DNA from 2 places in the Leucobacter sp. NPDC058333 genome. Region 2 is predicted to be linked to the other one. Evidence: riboswitches for the same ligand, from Rfam matches in the RefSeq annotation. Region 2 holds a riboswitch; the other holds the start of a gene.

Region 1 (3,395 bases), on a different contig from region 2:
TTCGGGGGCGTCGGCCGAGTAAGATTTTGGCAATGAGATCCTTGGTGACCGCGATTATCGCCGCAATCGAGGCGGTCGCTGTGGCGCTCGCTGGCCTTGCCATCGTCGCCATCCCCGCGACTCTGGTGTGGGTCATTACTTGCGGGCTCGCGGCCGAGCCCGCATCGGTTGCGGCTGACATCACGGGTGTCTGGCTGCTCGCGCACTTCAGCCCGCTGCATTTCTCGGTGTCGGCAGAGGCAGCGCTCGGCTTGGGGCTTGCTCCACAGGCGCTCAGCTTCACGCTGTCACTCGCGCCGCTCGGCATCACCCTGTTCTCGGTGTTGCTCGCACTGCGTGCCGGGTGGCGGTTTGCCGGCAGGGGCGGAGTCGGTGCGATGGGCGTAATCGGCGGTGCTATTGGCTTTGGCGGCGTAGCCCTTGCCGCGGCGGCGCTCACCGGCCCGCTCCTCGCGTGGCCGGTGTCGCGCGCGGCGCTCGTCGCTGCCGCGGTGTACGGTGCCGCGTCGGCGCTGGCATTCTTGGTGCGAGCTGGCCGCGATGCGCATCCGTGGTGGCAACTGAGCGTGCGGCGCGTGCTGCAGGGGTTCGAGTATGTCGGGGTGGGGTCGGCATCAGCGCTGCCCACGCGTGCCGCCGAAACGCTGCGTCTCGCCGCCGCCGCGCTTGCCCTGATGTTCGGCCTCGCCGCACTCGGCTTCACCGTCGCTGTGGCAACCGGTTACGCCGACGTGACCGCGCTTACCCAGGGCTTACAACTCGACCCCATCGGATCACTCACCCTGTTTCTCGTGCAGCTGGCGTTCGTGCCGGTCGCCGTTGTCTGGAGTCTGGCGTGGTTTGCCGGCACCGGCTTCGCGATTGGCTCTGGAAGCTCGGTGACGCCCTTCGAGACGCTGCTCGGCCCCGTGCCCGCGCTGCCGATGTTCGGGCTGATCCCGGACGGCTGGGCTGATCGCGGCGCACTCGCGCCCGCGATCCTCGTATTTGCAGCACTCGTGCTGGGCGTCTTCTTTGCGCGACGGCCAGCGTTCCGACGCATGTCGTGGGGTGCCGCGCTCGTGATTCCTCTGCTCGCTGCGGCGCTCACGGGGCTCGCAGTGGCGGGCCTGAGCAGGCTCGCGGCGGGATCGATGGGTCCGGATCGCCTCGCGGAGAACGGCCCTGACGCCTGGCTCACCGGTGGCGTGCTCGCGCTTGAAGTCGGCGGCGGCCTACTCGTCGGCGTCATCGCCGGTCGCTTTGACGCGGCCAAGGTGCGAGCCTCGCTGCCCGAAGCTGTGCCGGGGCTCGACGCCGTGCGGCGGCTGCGCGACGGCGTCGCTGCGGCAGCGACGTCGAACGCTGCGGCCACGCCCGGTGCGCCCGCCTCAGCGAACGATCGCGTAACCGTCGCGGATGACGACGACGAGGCCCGCTCCCGCGTCGCCGCCGATTCCGAGGTCACCGCAGACTTTACGACGGCGGTCGACGAGGCGCTGGAACTGGCGGAACGTCCCGCGACCGAGGACGCGATCGCCGCCGAAGAGACTGAAATGGTCGCTATGGTCGACGAAAACGACCATTTGAGTGATCTCGACGAAAGTGATGCGGTCGAGGAGGGTGACGCGGCCGAGGAGGGTGATGCGGTCGAGGAGAAGGATGCGGTCGCGATCGAGGAGGGGAGCGACGAAGCTACGCTGCTGCGGGCGTACGCGTGGGATGCCGAAGTGGCTAGTGATCCGGAGCCTGAGCGGGAGCCAGATGCTGGCCGCCGAAGCGGTTGGCGCTGGCCGGGGCGCGGGCGCTAGGGTAAGAGGGCAATCCACGGGAGTCCCGACGCGCGGGGCTGAGAGGGAGCACGCGAGCTCCGACCGTTCAACCTGATCTGGTTCATGCCAGCGGAGGAAGGACGCCTCAATGACGCCTACACCCAATATTCATCGCGCGAGACGATTCGCGCTCACCTCGGTGGCCGTGGCAGCCGCTCTCGGTCTCACGCTTTCGGGATGCGCGACCGGTTCGGCCGACGACACCGATTCTGGCTCCGCAGACGGCGGTGACGCGAAGAAGGTGACGCTCGTCGTGCACGACTCGTTCCCCAACGACGACTTTGCGAAGGCCGCGAGCGCGGCGACTGGCTACGACGTGCAGGTCGTGTCGGCGGGCGACGGCGGCGAACTTACGAACAAGCTCGTGCTCACGAAGGGCGCGCCGATTGCTGACGCATTCTTCGGCGTCGACAACATCTTCGCCTCTCGGCTGCTCGACAACGACGTGGTGACGGCGTACACGCCCGACGATCTGCCTGACAGTGCCGGCGAATTCGCCGTCGACGGCGATACGAACGCCGGGCTTGTGCCGGTCGACCGCGGCGCGACCTGCATCAACGTCGATACCGCCTGGTTTGCGGAGCACGATCTTGCGGTGCCCGAAACGTACGAGGATCTCACGAAGTCGGAGTACAAGGACCTGACGGTGTTGCTCGATCCGACGGCATCGTCGACGGGGGCCTCCTTCCTCGTGGGGACCGTTGCCGAATTCGGCAAAGACGGTTTCACTGACTACTGGCAGAGACTCGTCGACAACGGAGCCCGCATCGAACAGGGGTGGAGCGACGCCTACTACGGTCAGTTCACGCAGGGCGGCGAAGACGGCACGAAGCCGATTGTCGTGTCGTATGCATCGTCCCCGGCATTCACCGTCGACGAAGCGGGCACCGCTTCGAGCACCTCGGCGCTGCTCGACACCTGCACCACTCAGGTCGAATACGCGGGTGTGCTGCAGGGGGCCGAGAACGAGGTCGGAGCTGAGGCGGTCGTCGACTACCTGGTATCGCACGAGTTCCAGCAGACGATTCCCGACGCAATGTACATGAACCCCATCGACGAGACCGTCAAGATGCCAGCAGCCTGGACGAAGTTCGCCCCCGAGCCCGCTTCGGGGCAGACGCACGACCTGTCATCGCGGGAGATCGAGGCCGGCCGAGAGGGCTGGCTGAAGACGCTGAGCGAGCAGATCGGGCTCTAACCTGGTGCGCCGCGGGGGTCTGGCCACCCGACGAGCCGGACTCGGCCCGTGGGGTGTCGCGACGTGGACCCTCGCGACGGCCGTGCCGCTCGCGTTTCTCGCGCTGTTCTTCGTGTGGCCGGTGCTGTCGCTCGTCGCGACGGGCTTCGTTACCGACGGCGTGCTCGACCTGAGCGGGGTGCCCGAGGTCTTCGGGGCGGCACGCACGTGGCGCGTCATCGGGCAGACGTTCGCACAGGCGGGGATGGCGACGATCCTGTCAATCGGACTCGGTGTGCCGGCGGCGTATGTGCTGTACCGGCTCGACTTCCGAGGCCGAGCAGTGCTGCAGGGGCTATTAACGGTGCCCTTCGTGCTGCCCACGGTCGTGGTCGGCGTAGCATTCT
Region 2 (3,395 bases):
GCGATCGAGTCGTTCATTCCTCACGGCGGGGCCAGCGTGCAGCACGGGCATCGTTGCCCGGGCGAGAAGCTCGCGATTGCGGGGCTTGCGTCGGCGGTCGCAACGTTGAGCGACCCGCGGCTGCGCGTGCTCGACGAGGGTCTCGAAGTGAATCGGCGCCGCCTCCCGACCAAACCACGCTCCGGCGGGCGAGTGCGCTCAGCGGGAAGCACGGGCGGCTGCCCAGTTCACTAATGCACGATGGGGCCGACGCGGTACGGTGATCGCATGCCACCGGTCCCGCACGTGCCGCACCCGTACCTTGCTGATACGGCGCGCCCGCGCGTCATCGCACACCGTGGGTGGGTCTCGGACGAGCTCGCAGTCTCCGGTATCGCCGAGAACACGCGGGCGGCCTTCACCGCAGCGCTCGCCGCCGGAGCGAGCTATCTGGAGACCGACTGTCATCTCACGCGCGATGGCGAGGTCGTGCTCGCGCACGACGCCGACCTGTCGCGGGTGACGGGTGATCCACGACAGATATCAGATGTGGATCGCGTCGAGCTCGAAGCGCTCTTCGCCGACCGCGGTGGACTGCTCACCCTCCATGACGCGCTCGTGGATTTCGCCGACGCTCGCTGGAACATCGACGTCAAGGCGGCAGCCGTCGCCGCGCCCCTCGGGCGGATCGTGGCGACGCACGGTCACCGTGTACTGGTGACCAGTTTTGCCGATGCGTACCGGCGGGCCGCGCTCAAGGCTGCGGCGGGGGAGCGCCCCGCGATCCTGCCAGCCACGTCGCCGGGAAAAGGCTCACTGATTCGCCTACTGGTCGCGCTCGCGCGCCTCTCGGAAACCGCGGCGAGGCGCGCACTCGCCGGGTTCGACGCGGTGCAGATCCCGGAGCGGCAGGGCCGGCTGCGGGTGCTTACACCGAGGCTCGTGCGAGCGGCGCACGCGAACGGTGTGGAAGTGCACGTATGGACGGTCAACGACAGCGCCGACATGCGAAGGCTTGCGGCGATGGGGGTCGACGGCGTGATCACCGATCGCACGGATCTCGCGCTCGCCACGCTTCGCGACGAGCTCGGGGGCGAGCTGAGCAGTGGGCCGGGTCGCGAGCGCTGACCTCACCAGCGCTGACCACACTTGCGCAGCCGCCGCGCTCGATGCCGAGCTACCCGGAGTGCGAGGGCGAATTGATCGACAGCGTCACGTGGGTCGCGACGTGCTGCACGGTCGCGCCAACGGCGATCCACGCATTGGCCACGGTCTCGAGCACTGAGGCGAGGTCGCCGTCGAGACGGGTCGCGAAATGGTCGGATCCCGAATAGACACCCTCGACCTTCGCCTGTTCGATTGCGGAGTAGATCGGGGTCATGTGATCGGCCGGTGTTGCTGATCCGCTCGGAGCGCCCGCATCGAGCAACGGGTACAGCGACCAGTGAGCGCTCGCCCGAATGCCGGTCGAAGCGAGGGTGACCGGTGCCGCGCCGAGCGCCGAAACCCCTGCGGGCAGCGCGCACTGCAGCTCACCCGGGCATCCGCGGGACAACAGGATCGCGACTGACACGTGCGCGCCGCTCGCTGCCGTCGCCGCGATGACGTCGCGCAGGTACTGTGCCACGCGCTGCTCGCTGCCGGTCACGAACGTTGAAATATCGTTCGTCTCAGTGGCGAGACCCGATGCGTCCACCCCGCCGAGCGCGCCGAGAATGATGCGCACGTAGTCGGAGTCATACGCCGAGAGCGTGAAGCGCGCACCCACGCCGTACTGCTCCGGGGTGATGTCGATGCCGGAAGCGAGAACCGTAGCGGGGTCATCTGTCAGAGAAGTCACGCCCCCACCTTAGGGTGCATGAGCCGCCCCGCGGCAAAACAAAGCTTGCTAGGGTGGGCCCCACACGGGAGTCCGGTAGGCCGGGCTGAGAGGAAAGTACTCAACTTTCGACCGTCGAACCTGATCTGGATCATGCCAGCGCAGGGAGACACTCTACGAACCCGTGCCCAATCCATTACAGAGGGGCACGCACACATGCGCAACCGCAATTCCGGCGCCGACGGCGCCGCATCAGCCATCACCCGCAAGCACCAACTCCGCATGCTTCGCCTCACGACGGCCGCGCTCGCCGCAGGGGCGTTCGCCCTGGTGGGTTGCGCGGCCAGCGCCGACACCTCGCGCGGCGCGGGCGGCGACAGCAAGCTCACCCCGGTGACGTTCGCCCTCGACTGGGCACCCAACACCAACCACATTGGCGTCTACGTTGCCGACGAGCTCGGGTATTTTTCCGACGCTGGCCTGGACGTCGAAGTCTTGCCCTACGCCTCCACCCCCGCAACCCAGCTCGTGTCCGCCGGCGAGGCAGACTTTGGCATCGGCGGGCAGTCGGGCGTGCAGATGGCCCGCACCGCCGGCCTCGACCTCGTCTCGGTGTTCGGGGTGACGCAGACCGACTCTGGCAGGCTCGTCGTGCTCGGTGACCGCTCCGATGTGACGCGCCCCGCCGATCTTGACGGGCACACATTCGGCGGGTTCGGATCGCCGCTCTACACCGCGCTCGCGCGCGAGACGATCCAGGGTGATGGTGGGAAGGGCGACTTCGAGGAGGTGTCGCTCGACACGGGATCGTACGAGGCATTGTCGCAGGGCCGTATCGACTTCACATTGTCGATCGCGACCTGGGAGGACCTGCAGGCGAAGCTCGATGGTCACCCGTACCGGGCGTTCAAGTACCAGGACTTCGGCGTGCCAGATGAGCAAGCGATTGGCATCGTGTCGAGCAGTGCGTATCTTGACGCGCACCCGAAGCAGGCGAAAGCCTTCGTGCACGCGGTCGCCAAGGGATACGCGTACGCGGCCGAACACCCGGACAAGGCCGCTGATCTGCTGATTGCCGCAAACCCCGACACCCTCGGCACCGCGTCCGATCTGGTATATGAGAGCGCACAATTGCTCGCAGACGACTACCTCACCGCGCCGGGTCGCAACATCGGCGAGGCGAACTCTGAGTCGTGGAGCGAATTCGGGGAGTTTCTTTTCAATCGCGGGTTGCTCGTCGACGCCGACGGTAAGAAGGTCACGTCGCAACCCGACTGGAGCGCGTACTACTCAAACGACTACCTGGGTTAAGCCGTGATTCGCGCACGGCAATTCTGGCCAGCCACGACGCGGGCCTCGGGGGCGCTGGCGACCGTCGCCGCCCCGGCAGTCGCGTTCTTGCTGCTGCTCGCGGCGTGGCAGGCGGTGTCGTCGAGCGGGCTCGTGCCCAGTGACATGCTGCCCCCGCCGTCGCGCATTGTGTCCGCCGGGTTCGCCGAGCGGGACGCACTCGTGCGGAACACGATCCCGACCCTGCTCGCGACCATCGCCGGGTTTGCCTTCTCAGTCACCCTGGCGGCCGTGACCGCGGCGCTGC

Evidence for each region. A riboswitch is a leader RNA that binds a small molecule or an ion and turns the genes downstream of it on or off. The one in region 2 is predicted to bind thiamine pyrophosphate.
Region 1: it holds a riboswitch for thiamine pyrophosphate, as region 2 does, so the genes downstream of both, ACFWHR_RS05500 (thiamine ABC transporter substrate binding subunit) here and ACFWHR_RS08155 (ABC transporter substrate-binding protein) in region 2, are expected to answer to the same signal.

What each region holds. Positions count from the first base shown of each region.
Region 1 is NZ_JBHXHV010000001.1:1,163,610-1,167,004, forward strand. It holds gene ACFWHR_RS05495 (DUF6350 family protein) at 33-1,790, shown strand; TPP riboswitch at 1,797-1,906, shown strand; gene ACFWHR_RS05500 (thiamine ABC transporter substrate binding subunit) at 1,900-3,009, shown strand; gene ACFWHR_RS05505 (ABC transporter permease) at 3,014-3,395, shown strand, end outside.
Region 2 is NZ_JBHXHV010000002.1:39,978-43,372, reverse strand. It holds gene ACFWHR_RS08170 (cytochrome P450) at 1-234, shown strand, start outside; gene ACFWHR_RS08165 (glycerophosphodiester phosphodiesterase family protein) at 268-1,107, shown strand; gene ACFWHR_RS08160 (YkoF family thiamine/hydroxymethylpyrimidine-binding protein) at 1,157-1,819, opposite strand; TPP riboswitch at 1,883-1,983, shown strand; gene ACFWHR_RS08155 (ABC transporter substrate-binding protein) at 2,015-3,109, shown strand; gene ACFWHR_RS08150 (ABC transporter permease) at 3,113-3,395, shown strand, end outside.